One region of the Streptomyces sp. CA189 genome, then DNA from elsewhere that is predicted to be linked to it. Evidence: riboswitches for the same ligand, from Rfam matches in the RefSeq annotation. Region 1 holds a riboswitch; each other region holds the start of a gene.
What was found. Region 1 has a riboswitch for cobalamin ahead of AC061S_RS19255 (ribonucleoside-diphosphate reductase subunit alpha). Riboswitches for the same ligand answer to the same signal wherever they lie in the genome.

Region 1 (7,628 bases):
GTGGGGTGGACGGCAACGTCTCCAACGTATCGATCGTTTCCCTGCCCGCCAGCCTGGACCCTGCCGACGGTCAGCCGCAGTCCACCGAGATCACCATCAGCCCCGAGGAGCGGGCGCTGCTGGAGCGGGAGGCGAAGAAGCGGCGCGGCCGGGTGCGGGCGCTGGAGCGCTCCCGCCGCGCCACGAATACCGTGCATTACGGGCTGTCGAAGAAGCAGGCCCGACGGGCGGAGCGCCGAGTAGACAGGGGTCTGACGCACAAGGCCGTCACCGTTCCCGGCGGTGCCCGTGCTGCCCGCGTCGATGGGGTGCCTAAGCAGGCGTTCCGCCGCGACCGGATCTCAGGCGGTTACCGGGAGCTGCGCGCCCGCCAGGCCGAAGCCGCCGCCTCCGCCGCCGCACACCGCAGCCACCGCGCCCGCACCATGGCTCGCGAGATCATCGCCATCCACGGCCCCACGCTGGTGGTCGAGGACTGCGACATCCGCACCTGGTACCGGCTGTGGGGCAAGCGACTGTCCCAGACCACCCCCGGCCTGCTCATCGCCGCACTTGAGCGTGAATGCCAGGCCGCGGGCGGCCGTCTCGTACGGGCCTCCACCTGGTCCACCGCGCTGTCTCAGCACTGCCTGTGCGGCGAACGCGTCAACAAGTCGCTGCGGGACCGGGACCACAAGTGCATCGCGTGCGGCCTTGTCGGCAAGCGCGACATGGTGTCCGCCGCCCTGGCCGCGTTCGTCCGCTTCGCCGACGTGGACGACCCAACGACCGCGTACCTGGACACCACCGCGTCCCGGCGCGCACAGATCATCTTCTTCGAAGGGCTGGAAGAAGCCCTGCGGGAGTCAACCACACCGTGCCAGAACACCCCTCGGGGTGCTGGCCGCGTGGCAGTTCCACGGCAACGCCGTGGAACCTCTGCTCCCCGAACCGCCGGACGACGGTCCCGAGCGACCCCGGATGAGACACGCCCCAAGCGTGACCACGCCGGAAAGCCCGGACACCGCCCCGGCTGCAACCCGCAGCTCACCCTCTGGTGAATTGCGGATCAAGTCTTAGAAGTCCTCGTCCAGGTCGACCGTGCCCTCGACCGCGACCTGGTAGGCCGACGGGCGGCGCTCGAAGAAGTTCGTCAGTTCCTGGACGCCCTGGAGCTCCATGAAGGAGAACGGGTTCTGCGATCCGTAGACCGGCGGGAAGCCGAGGCGGACCAGGCGTTGGTCCGCGACGCATTCCAGGTACTCGCGCATCGACTCGGTGTTCATGCCCGGCAGGCCGTCACCGCACAGGTCGCGGCCGAACTGCAGCTCGGCCTCGACGGCCTCCCTCAGCATGTCGACGACCTGCTGCTGGAGCGCGTCGTCGAAGAGCTCCGGCTCCTCCTTGCGGACGGTGTCCACGACCTCGAAGGCGAAGTTCATGTGCATGGTCTCGTCGCGGAACACCCAGTTGGTGCCCGTGGCCAGGCCGTGCAGCAGGCCGCGCGAGCGGAACCAGTACACGTAAGCGAAGGCGCCGTAGAAGAACAGCCCCTCGATGCACGCCGCGAAGCAGATCAGGTTCAGCAGGAAGCGGCGGCGGTCGGATGCCGTCTCCAGGCGGTCGATCTTCTCGACAGAGTCCATCCAGCGGAAGCAGAACTGGGCCTTCTCGCGGATCGAGGGGATCTCCTCGACCGCGTCGAAGGCGGCCGCGCGGTCGTCCGGGTCGGGCAGGTAGGTGTCGAGCAGCGTCAGGTAGAACTGGACGTGCACGGCCTCCTCGAACAGCTGGCGCGACAGGTACAGGCGCGCCTCCGGGGAGTTGATGTGCTTGTACAGGGTCAGCACCAGGTTGTTCGAGACGATCGAGTCGCCCGTCGCGAAGAACGCGACCAGGCGGCCGATCATGTGCTGCTCGGAGGGTGTCAGCTTCGCGAGGTCCGCGACGTCCGAGTGGAGGTCGACCTCCTCGACGGTCCAGGTGTTCTTGATCGCGTCGCGGTAGCGCTCGTAGAAGTCCGGGTAGCGCATGGGGCGGAGCGTGAGCTCGAAGCCCGGGTCCAGGAGGTTCTTCTGGTCGTTGGAGCTCATTACTGGCAGGCCTCGCAGGACTCGGGGTTTTCAAGGGAGCAGGCCAGCGCGTCGGCGTCGACGGCCTGCGGGAGCGGGGTGGCGGCCGCCGGGACCGTGCTGCCGGAGGCGGCGCGGGCGATCTTCGTCGCGGGGCGGGAGCGCAGGTAGTACGTGGTCTTCAGGCCCTGCTTCCAGGCGTACGCGTACATCGAGCTGAGCTTGCCGATGGTGGGCGTCTCCAGGAACAGGTTCAGCGACTGCGACTGGTCAAGGAACGGCGTACGGGCCGCCGCCATGTCGATCAGTCCCCGCTGCGGGATCTCCCACGCGGTGCGGTACAGGTCGCGCACCTCGGCCGGGATCCAGCCGAAGCCCTGGACCGAGCCGGAGGATTCGCGCAGCGCCTCGCGGGTCTGGGCGTCCCAGACGCCGAGCCGCTTGAGCTCCTGCACCAGGTAGCCGTTGACCTGGAGGAACTCCCCGCTCAGGGTCTCGCGCTTGAAGAGGTTGGAGACCTGCGGCTCGATGCACTCGTACACGCCCGCGATGGAGGCGATGGTCGCCGTCGGGGCGATGGCGAGGAGCAGGGAGTTGCGCATGCCGGTCTTCGCGACCCGGGCGCGCAGCGCGTCCCAGCGCTCCGGCCAGTTCAGCTCGACGTCGTAGTGGTCGGGGTGCAGGACGCCGCGCGCGGTGCGGGTCTGCTCCCAGGCGGGCAGCGGGCCGCTGCGCTCGGCCAGGTCGCAGGAGGCCTCGTACGCCGCGAGCATGATGCGCTCGGAGAGCTTCGTGGACAGGGCCTTCGCCTCGGGGGAGTCGAAGGGCAGCTTGAGCTGGAAGAAGACGTCCTGGAGACCCATGGCGCCCAGGCCCACCGGGCGCCAGCGGGCGTTGGAGCGGCCGGCCTGCTCGGTCGGGTAGAAGTTGATGTCCACGACGCGGTCGAGGAAGGTGACGGCGGTGCGGACGGTCTCGTCCAGGCGCTCCCAGTCGATCTCCCGACCGTCCGCCGTGTCCACGACGAAGGCGCCGAGGTTGACCGAGCCGAGGTTGCAGACGGCGGTCTCGCCGTCGTTGGTGACCTCGATGATCTCGGTGCAGAGGTTCGAGGAGTGGACGACGGTGCCCGGCTCGGCGGTCTGGTTCGCCGTGCGGTTGGAGGCGTCCTTGAAGGTCATCCAGCCCTGGCCGGTCTGCGCGAGGGTGCGCATCATCCGGCCGTAGAGGTCGCGGGCGGGCATGGTCTTGCGGGCCAGGCCGGCCGCCTCGGCCTCGCGGTAGGCGGCGTCGAACGCGTCGCCCCACAGGTCGACCAGCTCGGGGACGTCGGCCGGGGAGAACAGCGACCAGTCGGCGTCGGCGTTCACGCGGCGCATGAACTCGTCCGGCACCCAGTGCGCCAGGTTCAGGTTGTGGGTGCGGCGCTGGTCCTCGCCGGTGTTGTCGCGGAGCTCCAGGAACTCCTCGATGTCAGCGTGCCAGGTCTCCAGGTAGACGGCGGCGGCGCCCTTGCGGCGGCCGCCCTGGTTCACGGCGGCGACGGAGGCGTCGAGGGTCTTCAGGAACGGGACGATGCCGTTGGAGTGGCCGTTCGTACCGCGGATCAGGGAACCGCGGGCGCGGATGCGGGAGTACGAGAGGCCGATGCCGCCGGCGTGCTTGGAGAGGCGCGCGACCTGGTGGTAGCGGTCGTAGATCGAGTCGAGCTCGTCCAGCGGGGAGTCCAGCAGGTAGCAGGAGGACATCTGCGGGTGCCGGGTGCCGGAGTTGAAGAGGGTGGGGGAGGAGGGCAGGTAGTCGAGGCGGCTCATCAGCCGGTACAGCGAGGCCACTTCCTCGACGGCCGTGACGCTCTCGTCCGCCGCGAGGCCGCAGGCCACGCGCAGCATGAAGAACTGCGGGGTCTCGATGACCTGGCGGGTGATGGGGTGGCGCAGCAGGTAGCGGCTGTGCAGGGTGCGCAGGCCGAAGAAGCCGAAGCGGTCGTCGGCGCCCTCGGCGAGCGCGTGCGCGACCAGCGCGTCGAGCCGGTTCGCGTGCAGGCGTACGAAGTCGGCGGTGCGGTCGGCGATCAGGCCCTCGCGGTGGCCGACCTCGACGGAGCCGGAGAAGGAGGTGGCTCCCTGGCCGGCGGCCTCTTCGCGCACGGCCAGCGTCAGCAGGCGGGCGGCGAGGCGGGAGTACGCCGGGTCCTCGGAGATCAGTCCGGCGGCCGCCTCGGTGGCGAGCGTACGGAGCTCCGCCTCGTCGGCGGCGGCGCTGCGGCCGCGCAGGGCGGCGGCGGCGACCCGGCCGGGGTCGGTGTCGGGCAGGTCGGCGGTCAGCTCGGTGAGCGTGCGCAGGAGCGCGGCCCCCGGACCCTCATAGGCGGACGGGTCGGACTCGGCGCGCGGTGCGGAAGGCGCGATGGTCACGGGGGGAGCTCTCCCTCGCTCGGCTCCGGGAACACCGTTGGTGCGGGGCGCGAGGGGGCGCACGTGGGGGAGCGCGTGCCTGGCAGGGCAGTGCGCGTGCGCCACGTGGCGTCCACCGGCCCAACCGCGAGGCCCGGACGTGTCTGCACCCGGTTCGGTCGAGCCGGGCGCACTGTCGACAGGTCCTCGGACTTGCGGATGCACCGAGCAGGTCGGTGCATTTCATACCGTTGCGGGACAGTTCCGGATTCTCACCGGATTCCCCTGCGGCGACAGCGAGCATGAGCATACATGTGGGGGCCGGTGCTTGCGGTAGCCCCCACATGTTGTGTCGCTCCTCGGGGGCGGTGCACCGCTAGAGCTCCAGGCGGTAGGTGAGCAGGGGGAGGCCCGGCACCGGGTACCAGTCCCGCTCCGGAGTCCGCACGAAGCCCAGCCGGTCGTAGATCCGGTGCGCCCCGAGCATCTTCTCGGTGGTCGACAGCACCAGGTGGCTCACGCCCTGCAGCTCCCGGGCACGGCTCACGCAGGCCCGTACGAGGGCCTCCCCGGCGCCGCGTCCGCGCGCCGCCGCGGAGACGGCCAGCATCCGGAACTCCGCCTCGCCGGGACCCGCGATATCGCACAGCGGGCTGCCGGGAGGGGCGAAGGTCACACCGCCGAGCAGCGTGCCCTCGTACTCCGCGACGAGCACCTCGCCGTCGGGGGCCCGGCCGGCGACGTCGCGCAGCCGGCTCAGGTAGGGGTCGTCCTCGGCGAAGTCCAGCAGTCCGTCGTCGAGGTAGGCCCGTGCGGTGATCTCGCCGAGCTCTTGGTATTCGGCGGCCGCCGCCGTCCTGATGATGATGTCCATGGGACCGAGTGTGCGCCAGGGCGAGCAAGGAGGCCGCCGCGTTCCGTCGGGTGGACGGAGACGCGGCGGCCTTGTGCGGCCCACCGGTTCAGCAGCAGCGGAACCCTTCGCGCGGATCGCCCTCGCGGGCGTCCGTACGGGCCCGCTCGAACTCCCGGCGGGACTGGACCTCCGCGTCCGGGTCGTGCGTACGGGCGTGGGCGACGTAGCGGTCGTAGGCCGCCTCGCCAGAGAACTCCCGTACGAAGTACCGGGCCCGGCCCAGCACGTGGCGCAGGCGCGTCACGCGACCGGTTCCTTGACGCGGCCTCCGCCCGAGTCGAGGCCGGCGGCGGCGAGCTCCGCGCGCTCCTCGGCGGTCGGGATGAGCCCGGCCGGGGCGACGAGCTTGGACTCGGTCCACGGGAACTCGACCATGGTGACCGACTCGGGCTTACGGATGGCCTTGAGGCAGGTGCGGGCCGCGTCCACGAGCACGATGATGATCAGCAGGGCGAAGAACACCGACAGGACGCCGTCCACCGTGGCGTTGGTGACCACGGTGTGCATCTCGTCCATGTTCTTGGCGGGCTTGAGGACCTTGCCCGCGTCGATGCCCTCCTGGTAGACGTCCCGCTGGGCGAAGAAGCCGATCTTCGGGTTGTCCGAGAAGATCTTCTGGTAGCTGGCGGTGAGCGTGACGGCCAGGTCCCAGGCCAGCGGAACGCCCGTCACCCAGGCCCACTTGAGCCGGCCCGACTTGATCAGCAGGGTGGTGCAGACGGCCAGGGCGACCGCCGCGAGGAGCTGGTTCGCGATGCCGAACAGCGGGAAGAGCTGGTTGATGCCGCCCAGCGGGTCCTTGACGCCGACCCAGAGGAAGTAGCCCCAGCCGCCGACGACCACCGCGCTGGCGAACCAGACGCCCGGCTTCCAGCTGACGTCCTTGAAGGACTTGTGCACGTTGCCGAGGGTGTCCTGGAGCATGAAGCGGCCGACGCGGGTGCCCGCGTCCACGGTCGTCAGGATGAACAGGGCCTCGAACATGATCGCGAAGTGGTACCAGAACGCCTTCATCGCGGTGCCGCCGATGACGGCCGAGAAGATCTCCGCCATTCCGAGTGCGAAGGTCGGCGCGCCGCCCGTACGGGACAGCAGGCTGCTCTCCTCCACGTCCTTCGCGGCCTGTGTGAGGGCCTCGGGGGAGATGGCGAAGCCGAAGTTCGTCACGGCCTGCGAGGCCGTCTCGACGGTGGCGCCGACGACCCCGCCGGGGGAGTTGATGGCGAAGTACAGGCCGGGATCGATGATGCAGGCCGCGATGATCGCCATGACGGCGACGAAGGACTCGGTCAGCATCGCGCCGTAGCCGATGACCCGGACCTGCGTCTCCTTCTGGATCATCTTCGGGGTGGTGCCCGAGGAGACCAGGGAGTGGAAGCCGGACAGGGCTCCGCAGGCGATGGTGATGAAGACGAACGGGAACATCGAGCCGGCGAAGACCGGCCCGTCGCCGCGCGAGGCGAACTCGGTGACCGCGGGCATCTTCAGCGTCGGCATGGCGATGACCACACCCACGGCCAGCAGCCCGATGGTGCCCACCTTCATGAAGGTGGAGAGGTAGTCGCGCGGGGCGAGCAGCATCCACACCGGCAGGACGGACGCCACGAAGCCGTAGGCGACCATCCAGATGACCAGCGTCTCCTTCTCCAGGGTGAAGGTGTCCGCCAGGGAGGACTCGGCGACCCAGCCGCCCGCGACGATGGCGAGCAGCAGCAGCGCGACTCCGACGACGGAGACCTCGGTGACCCGGCCCGGGCGCAGGACGCGCAGGTAGAAGCCCATGAAGAGGGCGATCGGGATGGTCATGCCGATGGAGAAGACGCCCCACGGGGAGTGCGCCAGCGCGTTGACGATCACCAGGGCCAGCACGGCCAACAGGATGATCATGATGGCGAAGACGCCGACCAGCGCGGCGGCGCCGCCGACCGGGCCGATCTCGTCCCGGGCCATCTGGCCGAGCGAACGGCCGTTGCGCCGGGTGGAGAAGAAGAGCGTGACCATGTCCTGGACGGCGCCCGCGAAGATCACGCCGACGACGATCCAGATGGTGCCGGGCAGGTAGCCCATCTGCGAGGCGAGTACGGGGCCCACGAGGGGGCCGGCGCCGGCGATGGCGGCGAAGTGGTGACCGAAAAGCACCCGTCGGTCGGTCGGGTGGAAGTCGACACCGTTGTCAAGGCGTTCGGCGGGGGTGGCGCGGGTCTTGTCCACCTTCAGGACGCGGTTCGCGATGAAGCGCGCGTAGAAGCGGTAGCCGATCGCGTA
Region 2 (7,628 bases), on a different contig from region 1:
CAGGACCAGGATCGCTCCGCACAGGGTGACCGCGTACCGGCTGCGGATGCGGCTGATCGCGACCAGGCCGACGTTCTGGGCGTAGGCGCAGCTCACGAAAGCTCCCAGGGCGCCGCCGAGTGCGGTGCCCAGCCCTTGGGCGCGCAGGCTGCCCGCGATGACGCGCGCGTCGACCGGCCTGTCGACGACCGATCCCACCGCGATCAGGGAGGCGGTGGATTCCGTCATGGAGACGAGCATGACGACGAGCATGGTGGCGATGACCGGCGCCTCGAACTGCGGGGCACCGAAGGCGAACGGTTCGGGGAGCGCGAACAGCGGTGCCTGGGTGAGGGGTTGGAGGTCGACCTTGCCCATCGGCACTGCGGCGGCCGTGCCGGCGATGAGCCCGAGCAGGATGGCCACCCGTTGCAGGAAGCGTCCGCTGAGGAGCCGGTGGAGGAGGAGCGTGAAGGCGAGGGTTCCGGCGGCGAGCGCGAGGTTGGACGGTGAGCCGTAGCCGGAGGACCCGGGGTCTCCGCCCCGGGCCCATTCCCCGGCCACCGGCAGCAGCGAGAGGCCGACCAGCGTGATGACGGAACCGCTGACGACGGGCGGGAAGAAGCGCAGGAGCCGGCAGAAGGCCGGCGCCAGGAGGAAGCAGAGGGCCCCGGCGACGAGGGTGGCGCCGAACACCAGGGGCAGGGTGTCCTGTCCGCGTGACACGGAGGCGGCGAGGACCGGGGACACCACGGCGAACGAGACGCCGTTGGTGACGGGCAGTCCGGCCCCCACACCCCAGAAGTTCAGCGTCTGGGCGACGGTGACCAGGCCCGCGACCACCAGGCTCGCGGCGAGCAGCGCGGTGAGCTGCGCCGCCGTCAGGCCCAGGGCGCCACCGATGATCAGTGGAGGCGCCGCGAGGCCCGCGTACATGCTGGCCACGTGCTGCAGGGCGGCGGGGATCATCCGCCGCATGGGCAGGACTTCGTCCGCGGGATGGACGGGAAGGGGCAGGGCGGGCGGGGCGGAGTGTTCGTGCGTGAAGAGCGTAGGGGAGCGCAAAAGGGACAGTCCCTCCGAGAGACCTCCCGGCCGGCGGGCGGCGGGGACGGTCGGGGGCGAAGCACGGCCGGAAGACCGGACAAGTGGACGGACTTGCCCGGAGGGATACGGAAATCGTGCCGGTGTCCGGGGGTGGGGAGAACGGCAAGATTCCTCATCGCGGAATTCACTTTCCGCTGTGGACGAGTGCGACCCTACGAACAGGCCCCCCGGCCGTCAACTCCTCCAGGGGGAACAATCGATTCCTCCGATTCTTTGGACGTACGCACAATCACCGTGGGCGGGCCGGTCAACGCGCGTCGACCGACGTCCCGAGCACCCGCGAAATCCGCAGGCAGGCCTTGGCTGGGGCGCCGCCTCGCCCTACGGTGTCCGGCTATGCCATCCCAAGACGATCTCCACAGCCCGCCCGAGGGCGAAATCTCCGCCTATCCCCCGCTGGAGCCCCGCCGCGCCGCCGCCGTGCGCGAGCAGCTCGGACTCACGCACGGCCAGGTCGCCTGGGCCGTATCGGCCTTCCAGGGACACCCCCTTCACCCCGGCACGCTCCTGGCATGGGAGCGGGGCACGGAGGTCCCGACGAGCCATCAGATCAAGGCGCTGGCAGCCGCGTTGTGGTGTTCACCGGGCGATCTGCTCGGCGAACCGGCCACGCTCCTGCAGTGCCGGACGCTCCTGGGACTGACGGTGGAGCAGGCGGCCGTGGGGGTCGGCATGACCCGCGACCGCTACGCCGAGGCGGAACGGCGCAACCGCTGGCGCGGGTCGAGCCGGCAGACCCAGGCCCTGTTCGAGGTGCTGCGGCCGCCGCCCGCCTGCTTCGTCGGGGCGTGCGGCAGGACGGGCCAGTTGCGCGTACTGCTGCGCGAGGCGGTCACCGGGTGGTGGCCGAACTACGTACGCCCGGTCGCGAAGATCGTGCCCGTGGAGCCGGCGGCGATCCACCGCGCCCTGGAACAGCTCCACCTGACGTACCAGCGGATCGAGAACCACGGCCGGACCGGCGCCGCCGCCGAAGCGGTCGAGCGGGAGGCCCTGGCCTTCCTCGACCGGGTCGACGAGCACCTGTGGCAGCGGCTGGGCCCGCAGCCCGCCTGACCCCACCCGCCTCCCGGGGCGCGGCTCCGCGGTACGCCCCCGGCCGGCACCCGGACGCCCCGGGTGCCGGCTTCCCTACGGGGATCAGGCACTCGCCACCGTGATCAGGCGCTCGGCGAGACTTCCGCGCGCACCTGGCGGGCCGCTTCGACGAGGTGCTCCAGCGAGGCCCTCGTCTCGGGCCAGCCGCGGGTCTTCAGGCCGCAGTCGGGGTTGACCCAGAGGCGTTCGGCGGGGATCGCCCCAAGTCCCTTGCGCAGCAGGGCCGCCGCCTCCGCGGCCGAGGGGATGCGGGGAGAGTGGATGTCCCAGACGCCGGGGCCGACCTCGCGCGGGTAGCCCGCGCCGGCCAGCTCATCGGCGACCTGCATGTGCGAGCGGGCCGCCTCCAGGCTGATGACGTCGGCGTCGAGGTGCTCGATGGCCTCGACGATGTCCCCGAACTCCGCGTAGCACATGTGGGTGTGGATCTGGGTGTCCGGGCGGACGCCGCTGGTGGTGAGGCGGAAGGATTCGGTGGCCCACGCCAGGTAGCCGGCGTGGTCGGCGGCGCGCAGCGGCAGGGTTTCGCGCAGGGCGGGCTCGTCGACCTGGATGACGGAGGTGCCGGCCGCCTCCAGGTCGGTCACCTCGTCGCGGAGCGCCAGGGCGACCTGGCGGGCCGTGGCGGCGAGCGGCTGGTCGTCGCGGACGAAGGACCAGGCGAGCATGGTGACGGGGCCGGTGAGCATGCCCTTGACCGGCTTGGCCGTCTGCTCCTGGGCGTACGTGGTCCAGCGGACGGTCATCGGGTCGGGGCGGGAGATGTCTCCGGCGAGGACCGGCGGGCGGACGTAGCGGGTGCCGTAGGACTGGACCCAGCCGTGCTGGGTGGCGAGGTAGCCGGTCAGCTGCTCGGCGAAGTACTGGACCATGTCGTTGCGTTCCGGCTCTCCGTGCACCAGCACGTCGAGGCCCGCCTTCTCCTGGAAGGAGACGACTTCGCGGATCTCCGCCCGGATGCGCTCCTCGTAGCCCGCCGTGCCGATGCGTCCCGCGCGCAGGTCGGCGCGGGCGGTGCGCAGTTCCGTGGTCTGCGGGAAGGAGCCGATGGTGGTGGTCGGGAGCAGGGGCAGGCCGAGGTGGGCGCGCTGGGCGGCGGCCCGTTCGGGGTAGGACGGGGAGCGGTGGACGTCGGCCGCGCTGATCGCGGCGCTGCGGGCCCGGACGGCGGGGTCGTGGGTGATCCGGGAGGCGGCGCGGGAGGCCAGGTCGGCCCGGTTGGCGGCGAGTTCGGCCGCGATCGCGTCGGTGCCCCGGGCCAGGCCGCGGGCGAGGGTGCTGATCTCGGTGGTCTTCTGGCGGGCGAAGGCGAGCCAGCGCCGGATCTGCGGATCGGTGTCCCGCTCGGCGTCCGCGTCCAGCGGGACGTGCAGCAGGGAGCAGGACGCGGCGACGTCGACCCGGTCGGCGAGGCCGAGCAGGGTGCCCAGGGTCGTCAGCGACTTCTGGTAGTCGTTGATCCAGATGTTGCGGCCGTTGACCACGCCGGCGACCAGCCGCTTGCCGGGGATGCCGCCGACCGCGGCGAGGTCGTCGAGGTTGGCCGCGGCCCGGTCGGTGAAGTCGAGGGCGAGGCCCTCCACGGGCGCCTTCACCAGCACGGGCAGGGCCTCGCCGAGCCGGTCGAAGTAGGAGGCGACGAGCAGCTTGGGGCGTTCGGTGAGACCGCCGAGCTCGCGGTAGGCGCGGGCCGCAGCGTTCAGTTCGGCCGGGGTGCGGTCCTGGACCAGGGCCGGCTCGTCGAGCTGGACCCAGGCGGCGCCCGCCGCGCGCAGTTCGGCGAGGACCTGCGCGTAGACGGGAAGCAGCCGGTCGAGCAGGGTCAGCGGATCGAAGCCGGGGGCCGCGCCGGGCGCGGGCTTGGCGAGGAGCAGGTAGGTCACCGGTCCGACCAGGACCGGGCGGGCCGAGTGGCCGAGGGCCAGGGCCTCCTTCAATTCGGCTACCTGGCGGGCGGGTTCCGCGGTGAAGACGGTGTCGGGCCCGAGTTCGGGGACGAGGTAGTGGTAGTTGGTGTCGAACCACTTGGTCATCTCCAGCGGGGCCACGTCCTGGGTGCCGCGCGCCATCGCGAAGTAGCCGTCCAGGGCGTCCGCCTCGACGGCGGACCGATGCCGGTCGGGGATCGCGCCGACCATGACGGTGGTGTCCAGGACGTGGTCGTAGTACGAGAAGTCGCCGGTCGGGACCTCGGTGATGCCTGCCTCGGCGAGCCGGGCCCAGTTGGTGCGGCGCAGTTCGCGGGCCGTGGCTCGGAGGGCTTCGGCGGTGACGCGGCCCTTCCAGTAGCCCTCGACCGCCTTCTTCAGTTCCCGGTTCTGTCCCTGGCGGGGGTAGCCGTACACGGTGGCCCGTACGGATGCGGCGGTGGATGCGGCTGTGGATGCTGCTGCGGACTCGGTGGTCACGGAACTCTCCTTCGCGAGCGTGTCTCCATGGACCCGGTGACGGGTCGCGGACGCGAAGGGGGTGCGGGAACGGGCGGGCGCCGGGGTCGCGTACGGCTCGGTACGCGACGGGAGGATCCGCCTGAAGCACGCCGACCCGCCCACGAGGTCACCGGGAAACCGTGCGCGGTCGATCGCGCACGGGCAACGGGCAGGTCTTCGGACTCGCGGGCACGCCTGCCGGTCTCCCGGCGGGCACCTAATGGCCGTCGCTTCCCAGGACCGGTTCCGGTCCCAGTGCGTATGACGGCGGTCGTTCCCGCTCACCGCTGCGGGGCAGTCCCGGATTCCCACCGGGTTCCCTCTTACGACGCATCCCGCCTGGCGGACGGGGGCGAACCAGCTGCGCGGCCCACATTAGGGCGGATCACCGGGAAATGAACACAGCTTCCCGAATGTCGGACGGTGAGATGGGACACGGAGCCACAACGCCCCCGCCCGCGACCGCCGGTCCCGTCACCTATCCCGCCGCCGGACTGCTATTTCTCCCGCTCGTGGTACATCTTCCGCGTGTGCTCCGTGTGCGCGCGCATGATCGCCGTCGCGGCCTCCCCGTCACGGTCCGCGATCGCCGCGATCAACTCCCGGTGCTCGACCCAGGACTGACGGCCCCGCTGCCGTGCGACGGGCGTGTAGTACCAGCGGACGCGCCGGTCCACCTGTGCGGCCAGCTCGGCGAGGACGGCGTTGCCCGCGAGCTCCATGATCTTCGCGTGCAGGCGGGCGTTCGCCCTGACCGCGGCGTCCACGTCGTCCGCGGCGACGGCCCGCTCACCCTCCGCGCACAGCTCTTCGAGCGCCGCGATGGCCTCGGCGCCGGCGTGGGCGGCGGCCAGCCGGGCGGCTTCGGCCTCCAGGAGGGTGCGGACCGTGAGGAGCTGGTCGGCCTCCGCCTCGGTCGGCTCGTGCACGAACGCCCCCTGGGCGGGCCGCAGATCGACCCATCCCTCGGTGCTGAGGCGCTGCAGCGCCTCCCGTACGGGCTGCCGGGACACCCCGAGGTGTCCGGCGAGCTCGCTCTCGACCAGGTGCTGCCCCGGCTGGAGGGCGCGGGTGGTGATGAGCTCCAGCAGGGCCCCGTAGACGCGGTCACGCAGCGGGCCGGGCCGTTCGAGCTTGGGCACCGCCCCCTGCGGCAGTCCTGTCGACAACATCACGGTTCCCTCCTGGGCAGCGCCGGCCGCTGCGTCGCGAACCCCATGATGGATTGTCTTTCGCCTACAGTCTACGGCGCACCGAGACGGCGGCCTCCCGACGGCCAACTCCCCACCGCCAGGCCCGCGTCAGCCCTTGCCGCCAACGATTCCATCCTGTAGACAATATTTCATCGACACCGTTCGGAAGACCCGAACGGAGTGCCACACATTGAATCCTCCGCTCCCTACTGGGAGGGGATTCCTGGCTCACGTTGGCTGCGGACCGGCGGTCCGCACGCTCTTACACGATCGGCACCAGCCGGGTTGAGACCAGCCCGGACGAGCATCACGTGGGCGGAGTTCTTGTCCCTGGGGTACACGGCTCCGCACGCGGTGCACGAGTAGGTTCGTTCAGAGAGGGGTAGTGCGTGCTTGGTTCTCGCTCCGCACTGCGCGCAGTCCATGGTGGTGTGCGCGGGGTGGACCAGGTGCACGGCACGACCGTGCTTGCGACCCATCTCGTTCAGGGCCGTCTTCGTGGCGCCGATCGCGGCGTCCGCCGCTTTACGGGCCATGGTGGACTTGGCGAGGAACTTCGCCTTGAAGTCCTCCACCGCGAGGGCGTCATGGTCGCGGACCACCCTCTTCGCCCACTTGCGGGCGGTGTCCTTGGGTACGCGGCGGCGGACCATCATCCGCTGGTAGTGCGCGACGCGGCCGGCGGCCTTCCCGCCATGTTCGGCGTGTGGCAGGTCATGGTCGTCGGACGTGGTGGTCGCGATCTCCCGCACGCCCCAGTCGATACCGATCACCGCGCCCTTGGAGGGCAGTGGTTCGGTGGTCGCGGGGACGACGAAACTGGCGTACCAGTGCCCGAGGCTGTCGCGGTACACACGCACCGACGACGGCGGCCCAGGAAGATCCCGCGACCACACCACAGTCACGGCAACGCCGCCAGCGAGGTAGAGACGTCCGTCCTTCAACCGGAAGCCGCGTTGCGTGTAGTTGAGCGTGGGGTCCGCCAGGTGCTTCTTCTTGTACTTCGGCATCCCGGCGCGCTGCCGCATCGGCATCCGGGCCTTGATGTCCTTGACCGCCTTCGTGCGGGATTTGGCGAAGTCTCGGATGATCTGCTGCTGCGGAACGCTGCTGCCCTCACGCAGCCACGCCATCGAGCCTCCACACGTCACCTTCTCGCCGGCCGTCTTGTTGTCGGCGTGGACCTTGCGGGACATCGCCACGCACTCGTTCCACACCCACCGGCACCGCGCCCACTCCGCCTCAAGCCGGGTCAACGCGATGGACGACACGCGAAGCCGGAAGGTGTACCGGGCATGCCCGGCTTCCCCCTCGCCATCGTCCACCGCTGCTGTCGGCATGACCCCAACCTAGCCACCCCCACTGACAACGAAAGAGAGCGCAGGTCAGAGCAGATGAGCAACGAACTCCGCCGCTACGCGGCTCCGCCCCAAGGACCCGTTCCTCCCCGGACTGAAGCCCGGGGCGTCCTCGGAGAGATCCGGTGAAAGTCGCAGTTCTGGGCGCCGGTGCGATCGGCGCATACGTCGGCGCCGCGCTGCATCGAGCAGGCGCCGACGTGCACCTCGTCGCCCGTGGACCGCATCTGGCGGCCATGAGGGAGCACGGCGTCCGGGTGCACAGCCCCCGCGGAGACTTCACCGCCCGCGCCCACGCCACCGACGACCCGGCCCGGATCGGTCCGGTCGACTACGTCTTCCTGGGCCTCAAGGCCAACTCCTACGCGGCGTGCGGGCCGCTCATCGAGCCGCTGCTGCACGAGGGCACCGCCGTGATCGCCGCCCAGAACGGCATCCCCTGGTGGTACTTCCACCGGCACGGC
Region 3 (7,628 bases), on a different contig from region 1:
CTCGGCGCCCGGCAGTTCGCGCAGTTCCAGGCCGCGTACGGCGGCCAGCAGCCGCCGGGGCCGGTCGCCGAGTCCGAGGCCCCGCAGGCCGTGGCAGGACGGGTGGTAGGTGACGGTGTGCGGGAAGTACGCGCCCACGTCCGTCACCCCGAGGACGTCGACCAGGAACTCGGTGAGCTCGTACACGCGCGGTACGAGGCCTTCGGCGAGCGCGGCCAGCCCCGGGCCGCGCCCCTCCGCCTCGGCCGCCCGCCCGATCCGGGGGTAGTGGGAGCGGATCATGGCGGCACAGGAGCCCGAGGGGGTGACCACGTACGCGTGGCCGGCGAAGGCCTCGGCGGTGCGGCGGACCAGCGGTTCGGCCTCGCGCCGGTAGCCGGTGTTGTACTGCGGCTGCCCGCAGCAGCTCTGCGCGGCGGGGAAGTCCACGGTGACCCCGAGCCGCTCCAGGAGGCGGACGACGGCGATGCCCGTCCGCGGGTAGAGCGCGTCGTTGACGCAGGTGACGAACAGGGCGACGCGCATGACGGGCAGAATAGCCCGGTGAAGAAGTTCTCAGTGATCGGCATAGGCGCGGGCGACCCGGACCACCTGACCCTCCAGGCGGTCAAGGCGATCGGCGCGGCGGACGCATTCCTCATCCTGGAGAAGGGCGAGGAGAAGGCGGATCTGACCGGGCTGCGGCGCGCGATGCTCGACGCGCACGCCCGCCCCGGACACCGGCTGGTGGAGGGCCGCGATCCCGACCGCGACCGGACGCCCTCCGACTACACCCCCACGGTGGACGGCTGGCGCAGCGCGCGGGCCGAGCTCTTCGAGCGGTTCATCGCCGAGGACCTGGCGGAGGGGGAGACGGGCGCGTTCCTCGTGTGGGGCGACCCCTCGCTCTACGACTCCACCCTCGCGATCCTCGACGAGGTGCTGGAGAAGGGCCGGGTCGCCTTCGAGCACGAGGTGGTGCCCGGCATCAGCAGCATCTCCTCGCTGCTGGCCCGCCACCGCACCAACCTCAACCGGGTGGGCCGTCCGGTCCAGATCACCACCGGGCGCCGGCTCGCGGAGGGCTGGCCGGCCGATGTGGACGACGTGGTGGTGATGCTGGACGCCCGGCACGCCTTCACGGCCCACCTCGACCAGGACCTGTACATCTACTGGGGTGCGTACGTGGGCACCCCCGACGAGATCCTGGTCTCGGGGAAGCTGGCGGAGGTCGCCGGCCGGATCGAGGAGCTGCGCACCGAGGCCCGCGCCCGCAAGGGCTGGATCATGGACACGTACCTGCTCCGGCGCGGCTAGGCCGTCTACTGGCGGAGGTAGGCGGGCAGTACCTCGGCGAGCCGTTCGTACTCCTCGGCCCGGTTGTAGATCTGCCCGCTCACCCGGATCCCGCCGCCGCCCGGCCAGGGCCAGATCAGGACCCGGATCCGCTGCTCGGCCGCGATCCGCTCGCGCAGTGCCTGGGCAGCGTCCGGGGTCTCGGCCACCCCGGGCGGCAGCCGCAGCGTGCGCAGGGCGAGGCCCTCGGTGTGCGGGAGCGGGGCGATCCCGGGGATCTCGCCGAGCAGGGCCGCGCCGTAGGCGGCCAGGGCGCTGTTGTGGGCCCGTACCTTGCCGGGGTCGAGCTCTTCCAGCAGGTCGAGCCCGTACGGGGCGGCGAGCCAGCCGGTGTAGTCGAAGGTGGCGCGGTTCTCCACGGAGCGTGGGAAGCCGTAGTGCGCCTCCCAGGAGGGCACCGGCGGCCGGACCCGGTCGCGGTGGTGCGGGGCGACGGACAGCAGCGCGGTGCCGGACGGGGCGTAGGCCCACTTGTGGAGGTTGCCGAACCAGAAGTCGGCGCCCCCGCCCAGGGGGTCGGGGATCATGCCGGGAGCGTGGGCGCCGTCCACGATGGTGGTGATGCCCCGCTCGGCGAGTTCGGCGAGCAGCCGCGGCGAGGCGATGAGCCGGGCGGTGGGCGAGCTGATGTGGTCGAGTACGGCGACCCGGGTCCGCGGGGTGACCCCGGCCAGCACGGTCTCCCGTACGGCGTCCTCGTCGGGGAGGTCGGTGCCCAGGGCCACGGTGGTGAGCGGGGCGCGCCGGGCGGCGGCCGCGACGACCGTGCCGTAGCCGTGGTCGGTGACCAGGATCTCGTCGCCGGCGGCGAACTCCACGGCGTCGAGGGCCACGTTGGCGGCCTCGGTGGCGTTGGACACGAAGGCGAGCCCGTCCGGGTCCGCGCCGAGCCGGGCGGCGATCCGGGTCCGGGCCTCGACGAGCCGGTCGGCGACGCCGACGAAGAAGGCGTCGGGGTCGGCGTGCGCCTGGGCCCGGAGGGCGGCCTGCGCCTCCTGCACGGGGAGGGGCACCGCGCCGAACGACCCGTGGTTCAGGTGGCCGACCTCGGGCGAGAGCCGGAACAGCTCCCGCCCGCCCGGGAATTCGGCGGGGCGGCGTACGGACCCGCCGCGTGCGGCGGCCGCGGCCTGCCCGGCGGCGTCTGCGGGGTCGACGCGGTCGGTGCGGTCGGTGCGGTCGGCGCGGTCGGTCGGCTCGGCGGAGTGGGTCACGTAGGGCCTCCGTGGGTGCGGCTCGGCTGTCGGCCCGATCATGCCCCGCCGCCAACCGGAGCGACAGCCCCTCCTACGGCCATCGAGGCGCTCAGGCCGCCGGTGGGCGCACGGCCTGGCGGTGGGTGGGCCGTGCGCCCAGGTCCGCGAGCCAGGCGTCCAGCTCTGCCAGGGCGGGCGGGCCCAGGAGGGCCGGGTCCACCGTGGTGCGGAGCTGGTGGGGCACCCCCGAGGCGAGCAGGAGGCGCAGGCTGCGCTCCGCCGAGGCGGCCGCGTGGCCGATGCCGGTGACCCGCTCGTAGCGGCCGGGCGGAGCCTTGACGTCGAAGCCGACCCAGTCGAGCAGGCCCGCGTCCAGCAGCCGGGCCAGGCGCCGGGGGAAGGCTCCCCCGGTGTGCAGGCCGACCTCCAGGCCCAGCGCGCGGGCCTCCCGTACGGCCTGCGGCAGACCGCGCTGGAGCAGCGGCTCCCCGCCCGAGAAGACGATCCCGTCGAGCAGCCCCGTACGGCGGGCGAGGTGGCCGAGCACCTCGTCCCAGGAGACGGCGGCGGGGGCCCGGGCGGGCAGCAGGCCGGGGTTGTGGCAGTAGCCGCAGCGCCAGGGGCAGCCCTGGCAGAAGACGGTGGTGACCAGCCGGCCGGGCCAGTCGCAGGTGGACATCCGGGACCAGCCGCCGATGCGGACGACCTCGGGCGGGGTCGCGGCACCGGTCTCGGCGGCGGCGCTCACACCGCGGCCTTGAAGTGGACGCGCTCGGCGTGTTCGCCCTTCTTGCCGATGTTGAAGGAGGACACCGGGCGGTGGTAACCCATGACCCGGGTCCACACCTCGCACGCCGCCCCGCACGTGGGGCACTCGGGTTGCTCTCCCGCCAGGTAGCCGTGGTCCGCGCAGATGGAGAAGGTCGGGGTCACCGTCAGGTACGGCAGCCGGAAGGTCTCCAGCGAGCGGCGGACCAGCTTGCGGCAGGCCTCCGCCGTCGGGATCCGCTCGGGGGTGTACAGGTGCAGGACGGTGCCGCCCGTGTACTTGCCCTGCAGTTCGTCCTGGCGCTCCAGCGCCTCGAAGGGGTCGTCGGTCCAGCCGACCGGAAGCTGCGAGGAGTTGGTGTAGTACGGGTTGGCGTCGGTGCCGGCCTGGAGGATGCCGGGGAAGCGGGCCCGGTCCTCCTTCGCGAAGCGGTACGTGGTGCCCTCGGCCGGGGTGGCCTCCAGGTTGTAGAGGTGGCCGGTGCTCTCCTGGAAGTCGACCATCCGGGCCCGGACCCGGTCCAGGAGGCGGACCGCGAGGGCGTGGCCCTCGGGCGCGGTGATGTCGTGGGCGTCCCCGCTGAAGTTGCGGACCATCTCGTTGACGCCGTTGACGCCGATGGTGGAGAAGTGGTTGCGCAGGGTGCCCAAGTACCGCTTGGTGTACGGGAAGAGACCGCCGTCGATCAGGTCCTGGACGGTGATCCGCTTGAGTTCGAGGCTGTCCTTGGCGAGCTCGCACAGCCGGTCCACCTCGGCCATCAGCCGTGGCTCGTCACCCGAGCAAAGGTGCCCGAGGCGGGCGCAGTTGAGGGTGACCACGCCGAGCGAGCCGGTCTGCTCGGCGCTGCCGAAGAGGCCGTTGCCGCGTTTGAGGAGCTCGGTCAGGTCGAGCTGGAGCCGGCAGCACATGGAGCGGATCATGTTCGGTTCGAGCTCGGAGTTGATGAAGTTCTGGAAGTACGGGAGCCCGTACTTGGCGGTCATCGCGAAGAGCCGCTCGGCGTTCTCGCTCTCCCAGGGGAAGTCCCGGGTGATGTTGTAGGTCGGGATGGGGAAGGTGAACACCCGCCCGGTGGCGTCGCCTTCCGTCATCACCTCCAGGTACGCCCGGTTGATCAGGTCCATCTCGGCCTGGAGCTCGCCGTAGGTGAATCCGGTCTCCTCCCCCGCGACCACCGGGATCTGCTCGCGCAGGTCCTCGGGGCAGGTCCAGTCGAAGGTGAGGTTGGTGAAGGGGGTCTGGGTGCCCCAGCGCGAGGGCACGTTCAGGTTGTGCACCAGCTCCTGGACGCACTGCCTGACCTGGTCATAGCTCATCGCGTCGAGGCGGACGTAGGGGGCGAGGTAGGTGTCGAAGGAGGAGAAGGCCTGGGCGCCCGCCCATTCGTTCTGCAGGGTGCCGAGGAAGTTCACGATCTGGCCCACGGCCGAGGACAGGTGCCTGGGCGGGGCGGAGTCGATCTGTCCGGGTACCCCGTTGAAGCCCTCGGTCAGCAGGGTGCGCAGGGACCAGCCGGCGCAGTAGCCGGAGAGCATGTCCAGGTCGTGGATGTGGAAGTCGCCGTCGCGGTGGGCGCGCGCCACGGCGGCGGGATAGACCTGTTCCAGCCAGTAGTTGGCGGTGACCTTGCCGGCGGCGTTGAGGATGAGTCCGCCGAGCGAATATCCCTGGTTGGCGTTGGCGTTCACCCGCCAGTCCCGGCGGTCCAGGTATTCGGTCACGGTCTCTACGGCATTGACGACAGCAGTCACGGCAGCCCTCCCACGGGGCTCGGCACGGAAGAATGGCGGGCCCTTTTCACAGCCCATGCCGGCAGGTGTCGGACTCGTCCGCCGTGGCGGACTCACCGTTGCGGGGCAGTCCCGGATTCCCACCGGGTTCCCTGTTGCCTCGGTCGGGGAGAGGCCCCGCCGAACCGGCAGGGCCAACACTACATATAGATGCGACAGCAGAGTGCCACCACTACATATGGGGTGACGAAGGTCCCGAACCAAGGGATTTCAGCCCCTGCGGACTTCAGCCTCTGCGGACTCAGCTCCGGCCGCTGGTGGCCGCGTAGTACTGGAGGTCCTGGACCTCCACCGCGCGGTCCACCCGGTAGCGCAGCTCCACCCGGGCCCCGGCCCCGCCGTCCCGCACCACGGCCGCGGACCCGGCGCCCGGACTCAGGGGCAGCAGCTCGGAGTGGACCCCGGCCGGGGCCGCGTGCGTGTCCCGCGCCGCCCCCACGGCCGTACGGATGCTCGCGGGCGCGGTCAGGAAGCTCAGCACCTCCACCGTGTCCCGGGCCGCGGCGCTGCCGCCCCGCAGCGACATCACGAGGGACTGGCCGCCGCTCGGGGCGGCGGCGGCGAACTGGGTGCGCGAGCTCAGGTACAGCGTGTCCCGGACGATCTTCGGCCAGCCGCCCGTCTTGAACCGGGTGAGGTAGTACGAGGAAAGGTCCAGGTAGGCGTGGCCGTTGTGCAGGGAGGGCGCGAACTGGCTGCCCTCGCTGTAGTCGTTCCAGGTGGTGAGCTGGACCCAGTCGGCCCCGTCCTCGATGGCACGGTTCCACGTGGCGCGCAGGGTCGCGGTGTTGCCCGCCTCGTCGTAGACGCCCTGGTTGGGCCGGGCGTCCTGGACCGATACGGGCTGCATCCAGATCTTGCCGGCGGCGTGGGCGCGCCGTACGTCGCGCGTGGAGCTCTCCTGGCCGACGTAGCTGCGGCTGCCCCACTCGGAGAATCCGTGGCTGATGGGCTCGAACTCGCCGCTGTGCGCGCCGAAGTCGAGGAAGAGCGGAACGAAGGCGGTGCGGATGCCGTGCCGGGACTTCAGGTCGTCGATGACCCGGGTCCACCAGGCGACGCTCTTCTGCTCCGCCTTGAACGGCGAGACGACCAGCCGCCCGTCGGGGAGCCGGTGGGCGGCCGGGGCCCTGCCGAGGTCCGCGAGGAGGTCGGCGAGCACGCGCGGGTCGTCGGTGTCCAGAGAGGTCATGTCCGGCATCAGCATGACCTTGAAGGCCGGGTCCACCGAACGGGCGGCCTCCATCAGCAGCTTGCAGCGTTCGAGGTTCTTCCCGGAGAGGGAGAGCAGGTCGAGGGTGAAGCCGTCGATGCCGGCGGCGCGGGCGGTGCGGACCTCCTGCTGGAGGTTGGCGAGCTCCCAGCCCCCGGCCTTGGGCTGGACGGGCGGCGGCCGGTCGCGCAGCAGGCCGCCGTAGCGCCGGTGCTTGCCGTTCTCGCCGTCGGGCTTCAGGTAGTTGCGGGTGTAGTAGTCGGCGTCGGGGCTCGCGTTGTCGAGGGAGAGCGGGTACGGGGTGAAGTAGTGGGCGAAGACCAGCTTCTCGCCGGCGGCTCCGGAGCGCAGGGCGGCCGGCTGGGGCAGGTCGAACGGCAGGGCTCCGGTGGGGCGGGCCCCTCCGTCCGTACCGGACCCCTGGGCCTTCGGGTCCGGGACCTTCCCGTCCGGGCTCTGCGGGGCGGTGGTGCCCGGTCCGGTGGCAGTGGGGCCGGTGGCGACGGGCGCGGGGCTGTCGCCGAGGTTACCGGGCAGGACGCCGGCCGGGCCCGGTGCCGGGCGGACCCGCGCGTCGGCGACGGTACGGGGTTCCCAGGCGATCCCCGTCGCGGCGCAGACGCCCACGAGGAGGAAGGCGGACAGGAGGAGGCTCAGCAGGGGTCTTCGACGCCGGAAGCCCGCACGGCGCCGGTGCGACGCGGGTCTCGCGCCCCGCCCTGCCCGACGCCGGTCCGCACTCATCCTGACCCCTCCCCCGAATATGCCCGCGCCATGCCCGCGTCTCGGGCCGCACAGCAGCAGTACAGCGGATTCCGGGCCCCCGGACAACCGTTCCCCGGGGGACGGGACGGGGCGGCGGGGCTACCGTAGTGGGGCGGGTCCACGTCGTGCCGGGCGTTGCGGTCGGTGTCGAACTCGGGGTGGGCGTAGGTGTGGTCGCCGTCGCCGACCTCCCGCGTGCGTTCTTCGGACCGACGAGGTCGAGCGCGACGCCGTGCGCCCGCGGGCGTTTCCGGAGGCGGTACCGCCAGGTCCAGTCACCGCCGGCGCCGCGGTTGGACAAAGGCATGTGACCTGTACAACTGCTGCGATCACCGGGCGGCACGGGCATTTCACCGGAATGGGGAATTCCCCTGGCCTTTCGAAGAAAGTGGCGCATAATCGTCTTCATGCGGCTTGAAACGACCCTCTTGCCGCGAATGGTCACGCATGTTGGGGGGCATCGTGCCGATGAGGGATTCCAGAGGCGCCGGTACGTTCCCGGCGACCTCCACAGAGCTGTCCCGTCTTTTCACCGCCGTGCGGCGGGGCAAGGTACT
Region 4 (7,628 bases), on a different contig from region 1:
ACCCCGCCGCCGGACACGACGACGCGGGCAACAACGTCTACCTCGGACCCAAGCTCCTCAAGATCTACCTGCCCAAACTGAAGGGCCTCGCCCTGACCGGCGACTACGAGGGGTACGTCACCTTCGGCGCCGCCTTCGACACCAAGCCCGCCTACACCTCGTTCACGCTGCACGCCCCGGAGCGCTTCGTCCTGGACATCGCGCACCCGAACGTCTGCTGAGCACACCGCCGGAAGGCGGGACCGGGTCCTACCGGTGCTCGGGGTTCGGGAAGTCGAAGCGGCAGCCCGCGTCCCACAGGGAGCGCTGGTTGCCGTGCGCCGGCATCCCGCCGGACCGCTTGAGCAGGGCGGCCAGGTGCATGAGGTTCCAGCTCATGAAGGCCGTGTTCCGGTTGGTGAAATCGTTCTCGGGTCCGCCGGATCCGGGGTCCAGGTAGGAGGGCCCCGGTCCGGCTTCGCCGATCCATCCGGCGTCGGCCTGCGGGGGGATCGCGTAGCCGAGGTGCTGGAGGCTGTAGAGGATGTTCATCGCGCAGTGTTTGACGCCGTCCTCGTTGCCGGTGATCAGCGCCCCGCCCACGCGCCCGTAATAGGTGTACTGGCCCTGCTCGTTCAGGATCGAGGAGCATGCGTAGAGCCGCTCGACGACCTGCTTCATCACCGAGCTGTTGTCCCCGAGCCAGATCGGGCCGCACAGCACGAGGATGTCCGCGTCCATGATCTGGCTGTAGAGCACCGGCCACTGATCGCTCTCCCAGCCGTGGTCGGTCATATCGGGCCAGACACCGGTGGCGATGTCGTGGTCGACGGCCCGGATGAGCGAGGTCCGGACCCCGGCGGCCTCCATCACCGCGCGGCTCTTGTCGATCAGGCCCTCGGTGTTGCTGGGCTCGGGCGATCGCTTGAGCGTGCAGTTGACGTAGACGGCGGTGAGGTCGGAGTAGTCGTACGCGTCGGATTCGGCTGCCACCGCCTCAGCCTGCGGGGCGCCGGGCGCCCCCGCCAGCCGACCGCGCCCGGACGGGGAGCGCGGCCGGCTCGGCCGTCCCTACAGGCTCTCGATCATGGCGTCCGCGCTCGCCGCGTTCAGCGCGAGCCGTACGTCGGCCAGCGCGACGAGCCGGATCAGCGCGCGGACGTCGTCGCCGTGCGGGTGCGAGGACAGCGGGTCGAAGAAGAAGACCAGCAGGTCGATCTCACCCTGGGTGACGAGGGCGCCGATCTGCTGGTCACCGCCGAGCGGGCCGCTGCGCAGCGGCGTCACGTCGAGGCCGATCATGCGGTTGATCAGGGTCCCGGTGGTGCCGGTCCCGTAGAGGCGGTGCGGCTTGAGGTCGGCGGCCCGGCGCTCCGTCCAGGCCAGCAGGTCCGCCTTGCGGGAGTCGTGGGCCACCAGAGCGACGCCGCGCGGCCGGTCGGTGCGGACGCCACCGGCGGTCAGCCAGGTCGGGTCGGCCAGCGGGAAGAGGTAGATGCCGGCGGCGCGCAGCTCTTCGCGACTGATGTGCCCGTCGTGGTTGGCGTCGATCCGGTCGAAGGCCAGGGCGTCGGCATCCTCGGAGAGACCCGTCGCACCGAAGATGTGCTCGTACTCCTCCCGGTCGATGCGGCCGTCGCCGTCCCGGTCGAGGGCGTCGGCGAGGGCGTCGAGGGCGCGCAGGGTGGAGGCGCGGAACGAGGGGTCCCCGTCGAACGCGTCGCGGGCGGCGGCGGCGACGAACTCCTGCTCGCTGATCCTGCCGCCCCGGTCCGTGTCGGCGGCGGCCTGGAGCTGGTTCCACAGCTCGGCGTACACGTCGTACAGCGCCGCCCGGCGCCTGCTGTCCCCGGGCTCGGTGAGGTGCTCGGCGAGCCGGCCCGCGTAGGCGATCAGGTCCTCGCGGCCGAGCTGGCCGTCGCCGTCCAGGTCGTACGCGCGGAACAGCCGGGCGATACGGGGCAGCCAGTCCTCGGCGGTCACGGACATGTAGAACTCCCTTTTCAGATGGGGCGGTTGATGCACATGGTAGCGGTACGGACACAGCGTGTTACCACTAAGCGGAATCCAGTCGCCGCCCGGCGTGGTTGGGGCGGGTTGTTACCGGTCCGCGCGGCCGACTAGGGTCAGCGGGCCTTGGTGTTCGGGAAACCGGTGAGAAACCGGTGCGGCCCTCGCCACTGTGATCGGGAAGTCCGGCTCCACTCCTGCGGGAAAGCCACTGGGCTGCGCGGGAGGTTCCGCGCTGCCCGGGAAGGCGGAGCATGGACGTCAACCCGTGAGCCAGGAGACCGGCCGGGGCGCGTTGTCCATCCACGAGGTGCTGGAGAGGTCTCCCTACTCATGCATATAGCCGAGGGGTTCCTGCCCCCTTTGCACGCGGTCGCCTGGGGCGCCGTGTCCGCCCCCTTCGTCGTCCACGGCGTCCGCTCGCTCACCCGCGAGGTGAAGGCCAACCCCGAGAGCACGCTGCTGCTCGGTGCGGCCGGAGCCTTCACTTTCGTCCTGTCCGCCCTGAAAATCCCTTCGGTGACCGGCAGTTGTTCACACCCCACGGGCACCGGGCTCGGGGCGATCCTGTTCCGGCCGCCGATCATGGCGGTGCTCGGCACGATCACCCTGCTGTTCCAGGCCCTGCTGCTGGCCCACGGCGGGCTCACCACCCTCGGCGCCAACGTCTTCTCGATGGCCATCGCCGGCCCGTGGGCGGGCTACGCCGTCTACCGCCTGCTGCGGAAGTTCGAACTGCCGCTGATGGTGACCGTCTTCTTCGGCGCCTTCTTCGCCGACCTGGTCACCTACTGCGTCACCAGCGTGCAGCTCGCCATGGCCTTCCCGGACCCGGCCTCCGGATTCGCGGGCTCGCTCGCGAAGTTCGGCGGGATCTTCGCGGTCACCCAGATACCGCTGGCCGTGAGCGAGGGGCTGCTGACCGTCCTGGTGATGCGGCTGCTGATGGCGTCGAGCAAGTCGGACCTGGTCCGGCTCGGCGTCGCCAAGCTGACCTCCCCCCGCACCGGAGAGAAGGCGGCGGCCTGATGAGCGGAATGTCGAAGAACACCAAGATCAACGCCTTGCTCCTGCTCCTGGTGGCGGCTCTGGCCGTCCTGCCGATCGCCCTGGGGCTCGGCGAGGGCAAGGAGGAGCCCTTCGCCGGCGCCGACGCCCAGGCGGAGGCGGCGATCACCGAGCTGAAGCCGGATTACGAGCCCTGGTTCTCCCCTCTTTACGAACCCCCCTCCGGCGAGGTCGAGTCCGCGCTGTTCGCCTTGCAGGCGGCCCTGGGCGCGGGCGTGCTCGCGTACTACTTCGGCGTCCGCAAGGGCCGCCGCCAGGGGGCGGCCGCCGCCGCTGCCGCCACCGCCCCGGAGGCGTAGGCGGGTGCTGCCGATCGACGTGGCCGCGCACAGCAGTCGCTGGCGCGGCCGGCACCCGCTGGAGAAGGCCCTGCTCGGGATCGGGCTGACGGTCACCGCCGTGTGCCTGCCGCCCTGGCCGGGCGGGCCGCTGGTGGCCGCCGCCACCCTCGCCGTGCTGCTCGGCCCGGCGGGGGTGCCCGGCCGGCAGCTCTGGCGGGCCTTCCGGATCCCGCTCGGCTTCTGCTTCACCGGGGCGCTGCCGCTGCTGTTCGCGGTCGGCGGCCCGGCCGGGCCGGTGTCCCTGGCCCCCGACGGCCCCCGCCTCGCCGCCGAACTGCTGCTGCGCACCTCGGCGGCCTCGCTCGGACTCCTGCTGTTCGCCTTCACCACCCCGGTCTCCGACGTGCTGCCCCGGCTGGTGCGGGCCGGGGTGCCGGCCCCGGTGGTGGACGTGGCCCTGGTCATGTACCGGATCGGCTTCCTGCTGCTCGACTCCATGGCCCAGGTCCGCCGGGCCCAGGCGGCCCGGCTCGGCCACACCGGCCGGGCGGCGGTGTGGCGTTCCCTGGCCGGGCTCGCCGCCACCTCCTTCGTACGGGCCTTCGACCGCGCGGCCAAGCTCCAGGCGGGGCTGGCCGGACGCGGCTACGACGGGGCGCTGCGGGTCCTCGTACCGGAGGCGGCCCTGTCGTGGCGCTTCCTGACGGCCACCGCCGGCCTGCTGGCGGCCCTGATCACCCTGACCCTCACCCTGAAGGGGCTCTACTCTTGACGTCCTCCCCGCCCTGAAGAGCGGGGATTCCTAGCTCACTTCGCCTGACACCTAGCAGGTGGCAGGTCTTACAAGATCAGCACTAGCCGGGTTGAGACCAGCCCGGACGAGCATCACGCGGGCGGAGTTCTTGTCCCTGGGGGACGCCGTTCCGCAGGCGGTGCACGTATACGTTCTCTCGGAGAGGGGGAGGCGGTGCTTGGCTCTCGCTCCGCAGTGCGCGCAGTCCATGGTGGTGTGCGCGGGGTGGACAAGGTGCACGGTCCGGTCGTGCTTACGGGCCATCTCGACCAGCGCCGTCTTGGTGGCGCCGATCGCGGCGTCGGCGGCCTTGCGGGTCATGGTGGACTTGGCGAGGAACTTCGGACGGAAGTCCTCCACGGCAAGGTGGTCGAAGTCGCGGACGAGGCGCTTGGCCCACTTGCGGCCGGTGTCCTGCCGCTGGCGGGCGATCTTCTTCGACACCTTCGCCGCCGCCCGCCGGGCCTTCTTGTATCCCTTGGTGTCGGGCTGGTTCTTCGGGGTCCGGCGCCGCGCCATCATCCGTTGGTAGTGCGCGAGCTTCGCGGCGGCCGTCTTACCGTGCTGGGGGTGGGGCAGGTCGTGGGCTTCGCTGGTGGTGGTCGCGGTCTCCTTCACGCCCCAGTCGACACCGATCACAGCGCCGGTCTCCGGCAGGGCCCCGGTCACGGTGGGGACGACGAACGAGCAGTACCAATGTCCGAGGCTGTCCCGGTACACGCGGACGCTGGACGGGGGTTTGGGCAGCTTCCGCGACCACACCACCGTCAGCACGATCCCGCCGGCCAGGTGCAGACGGCCGTCCTTGAGCCGGAACCCGCGTTGCGTGTAGTTCAGCGACGGCGCGGCTTCCCGCTTCCGCTTGATGCGGGGCATCCCCGCCCGCTGCCGCATCGGCAGCTTCGCCTTGATGTCTCCCAGCGCCTTCGCCCGGGACTTCGCGAAGTCCCGGATGAGCTGCTGCTGAGGAACCGACGCGCCCTCGCGCAGCCAGGACATCGAACGACGCGCCTCAGTCAGCATCTTGTCGAGCTGCGCCGGACCACACGTCGCCTTCGACTCGGCGTCCTTGTTGAGGTGGTGGACCTTGCGGGACATCGCCACGGACTCGTTCCACACCCAACGGCACCGCGCCCACTCCCCTTCCAGGGCAGCGAGCGCGTTCGACGAAACGCGAAGCCGGTAGGTGTACCGGGCATGCCCGGACACTTCTTCGGCCATCGCTGCTGTCGTCATGTCCGGAAGCTAACACCCGCCACTGACAACGGAAGAGAGTGCAGGTCAGAACAGATGCGCAGAGAACTCCGCCGCTTCGCGGCTCCGCTCCAAGGACCCATTCCTCGCCGGGCTGAAGCCCGGGGCATCCTGGGAGAAATCAGGTGAACCCGTCGCTGAACCCGGTGGTGGAACTGTCCGGCGCGGGCTACGCCTACGAGGACGGCCCGGCGGTCCTGACCGGCGTCGACTTCGCCATCGCGCCGGGCCGGGCGCTGGCCCTGCTGGGCCGCAACGGCAGCGGCAAGACCACGCTGATGCGGCTGCTGAGCGGCGGGCTGCGGCCCGGTTCGGGATCGCTGTGGCTGGACGGCACGGAGGTTTCGTACGACCGGGCCGGCCTGACCCGGCTGCGCACGTCCGTCCAGTTGGTGGTGCAGGATCCCGACGACCAGTTGTTCGCGGCCTCGGTCGAACAGGACGTGTCCTTCGGCCCGATGAACCTGGGGCTCCCCGCTCCGGAAGTCCGCGCCCGCGTGGACTCCGCCCTCGCCGCGCTGGACATCACGCCGATCCGGGACCGCCCCACGCACCTGCTCTCCTACGGCCAGCGCAAGCGCGCGGCGATCGCGGGGGCGGTGGCGATGGCTCCGCGGGTGCTGATCCTGGACGAGCCGACGGCCGGCCTGGACCCGGACGGCCAGGAGCGGCTCCTCGACGTCCTCGCGGGGCTCCGCGCCTCCGGCACGACGGTGGTCATGGCCACCCATGACGTGGACCTGGCGGTCCGCTGGGCCGACGACGCGGCGGTCCTGACCCCGGCGGGCATCCGCTTCGGCCCGGCCGAGCCCCTCCTCTCGGACCCGTCCCTCCTCACCTCGGCGGGCCTGCGCCCGGCCTGGTCCCCGGCGGTGACGGCCTTCCTGCGGGCGCGGGGGCTGCTCGACGCGGACGCCCCGGGACCCCGTAATCCGCAGGCGCTGACCGACTGGCGGTAGGTAGGTTCATCCGGGTGCGCATACTCACGGCGACATCCGAGGTGAACTCCCTCTTCTGGGAGGGCGAGGACCTGGTCGACCCCGTCGGCGGCCTGCGCCGGTGGACCCCCGACGGCCGGGAGCACGAGGTCTACCCCCCGCTGGCCTACCGCTTCGACCGCGCCGTCCGCTCCTCTTCGGGGCGCTGGACCGTGCTCTACGTCGAGCGCGGCACCAAGGCCCTCCTGCTGGACGGGACCCGGATCGTGCGCGAGCTGCACCGGAGCTACTACCACGCCGAGGAGTACGACTACCCGGTCGCGCTCGGCACGCTGCCGGACGGCCGGGACGTGCTGGTGCACTGCCCCGACCACTACGACAACCCGGTGCTCGAGGACGCGGCCACGGGCGAGCGGCTGACCCCGCCCGCCCCGTACCCGAACGACGCCTTCCATTCCCGGCTCGCGGTGAGCCCGGACGGGCGACGGGTGCTGTCCGCGGGGTGGGAGTGGCATCCGTTCGGCCAGGTGTGGGTCTTCGACCTGGCCGCGTCCCTCGCCGAAGCCGCCGAACTCGACGGCATCGGCCGGGTGTCCCGGCCGGACGGGCTCGACGGCGAGGTCGTCGCCGCCTGTTGGCTGGACGGGGACCGGGTCGCCGTCGCCACCGGCGAGGAGGCGCTCGACGACGAGGAGGAGCCGGTGGCCCTCGGCCCGCAGGAGATCGGCGTGTGGTCCGCCGCCGGGGAACGGTGGCTGCGGCGGAGCCGGCTCGGCTTCACCGCGGGGACACTGCTCGCCTGTGGCGGGGACCGGGTGGTCAGCCTGTGCGGGCATCCCCGGCTGGTCGACGCGGCGACCGGCGATTTACTGGCCGAGTGGCCCGAGGTCCCGGTGTCGCGCCGGGAGGGCTCGTACGGGGTCACCCACGTCCCGACGCCGGTCGCGGCCCTGCATCCCGACGGGACCCGCCTGGCGGTCGCCGTGCGGAACGGGATAGCGGTCCTGGCGCTCACTCAAACCTAGGATGGCCGCATGTCCCTCCCGCACGCCATCCTTACCGCCCTGCTCGAGAAGCCCTCGTCGGGGCTGGAGTTGACGCGGCGGTTCGACAAGTCGATCGGGTACTTCTGGTCCGCGACGCACCAGCAGATCTACCGCGAGCTGGGCCGGCTGGAGGAGGCCGGGCTGATCCGGGCACTGCCCAGCGAGGGGCCCGTACGGGGGCAGAAGAAGGAGTACGAGGTGCTGCCCGCCGGGAGCGGGGAGCTGGCGCGGTGGGTCGGGGAGCGTCAGGATCCCAAGC

Region 2: it holds a riboswitch for cobalamin, as region 1 does, so the genes downstream of both, metE (5-methyltetrahydropteroyltriglutamate--homocysteine S-methyltransferase) here and AC061S_RS19255 (ribonucleoside-diphosphate reductase subunit alpha) in region 1, are expected to answer to the same signal.
Region 3: it holds a riboswitch for cobalamin, as region 1 does, so the genes downstream of both, AC061S_RS02815 (ribonucleoside triphosphate reductase) here and AC061S_RS19255 (ribonucleoside-diphosphate reductase subunit alpha) in region 1, are expected to answer to the same signal.
Region 4: it holds a riboswitch for cobalamin, as region 1 does, so the genes downstream of both, AC061S_RS12680 (energy-coupling factor ABC transporter permease) here and AC061S_RS19255 (ribonucleoside-diphosphate reductase subunit alpha) in region 1, are expected to answer to the same signal.

Annotation. Positions count from the first base shown of each region.
Region 1 is NZ_JBWJVM010000023.1:49,582-57,209, forward strand. It holds gene AC061S_RS19245 (transposase) at 1-1,040, shown strand, start outside; gene AC061S_RS19250 (ribonucleotide-diphosphate reductase subunit beta) at 1,056-2,072, opposite strand; gene AC061S_RS19255 (ribonucleoside-diphosphate reductase subunit alpha) at 2,072-4,468, opposite strand; cobalamin riboswitch at 4,629-4,757, opposite strand; gene AC061S_RS19260 (GNAT family N-acetyltransferase) at 4,824-5,321, opposite strand; gene AC061S_RS19265 (YbdD/YjiX family protein) at 5,410-5,607, opposite strand; gene AC061S_RS19270 (carbon starvation CstA family protein) at 5,604-7,628, opposite strand, start outside.
Region 2 is NZ_JBWJVM010000017.1:42,681-50,308, reverse strand. It holds gene AC061S_RS16405 (nucleobase:cation symporter-2 family protein) at 1-1,044, opposite strand, end outside; gene AC061S_RS16400 (helix-turn-helix domain-containing protein) at 1,423-2,142, shown strand; gene metE (5-methyltetrahydropteroyltriglutamate--homocysteine S-methyltransferase) at 2,247-4,592, opposite strand; cobalamin riboswitch at 4,765-4,990, opposite strand; gene AC061S_RS16390 (GntR family transcriptional regulator) at 5,111-5,785, opposite strand; gene AC061S_RS16385 (RNA-guided endonuclease InsQ/TnpB family protein) at 6,013-7,146, opposite strand; gene AC061S_RS16380 (2-dehydropantoate 2-reductase) at 7,290-7,628, shown strand, end outside.
Region 3 is NZ_JBWJVM010000002.1:118,979-126,606, reverse strand. It holds gene AC061S_RS02835 ((Fe-S)-binding protein) at 1-525, opposite strand, end outside; gene cobF (precorrin-6A synthase (deacetylating)) at 544-1,296, shown strand; gene AC061S_RS02825 (aminotransferase class V-fold PLP-dependent enzyme) at 1,302-2,549, opposite strand; gene AC061S_RS02820 (anaerobic ribonucleoside-triphosphate reductase activating protein) at 2,641-3,279, opposite strand; gene AC061S_RS02815 (ribonucleoside triphosphate reductase) at 3,276-5,054, opposite strand; cobalamin riboswitch at 5,098-5,238, opposite strand; gene AC061S_RS02810 (glycoside hydrolase family 71 protein) at 5,335-7,050, opposite strand; gene AC061S_RS02805 (hypothetical protein) at 7,540-7,628, shown strand, end outside.
Region 4 is NZ_JBWJVM010000012.1:75,679-83,306, reverse strand. It holds gene AC061S_RS12695 (AMIN-like domain-containing (lipo)protein) at 1-221, shown strand, start outside; gene AC061S_RS12690 (flavodoxin family protein) at 250-972, opposite strand; gene AC061S_RS12685 (methylglyoxal synthase) at 1,051-1,968, opposite strand; cobalamin riboswitch at 2,100-2,293, shown strand; gene AC061S_RS12680 (energy-coupling factor ABC transporter permease) at 2,323-3,018, shown strand; gene AC061S_RS12675 (energy-coupling factor ABC transporter substrate-binding protein) at 3,027-3,356, shown strand; gene cbiQ (cobalt ECF transporter T component CbiQ) at 3,361-4,110, shown strand; gene AC061S_RS12665 (RNA-guided endonuclease InsQ/TnpB family protein) at 4,162-5,367, opposite strand; gene AC061S_RS12660 (energy-coupling factor ABC transporter ATP-binding protein) at 5,511-6,344, shown strand; gene AC061S_RS12655 (WD40 repeat domain-containing protein) at 6,359-7,348, shown strand; gene AC061S_RS12650 (PadR family transcriptional regulator) at 7,358-7,628, shown strand, end outside.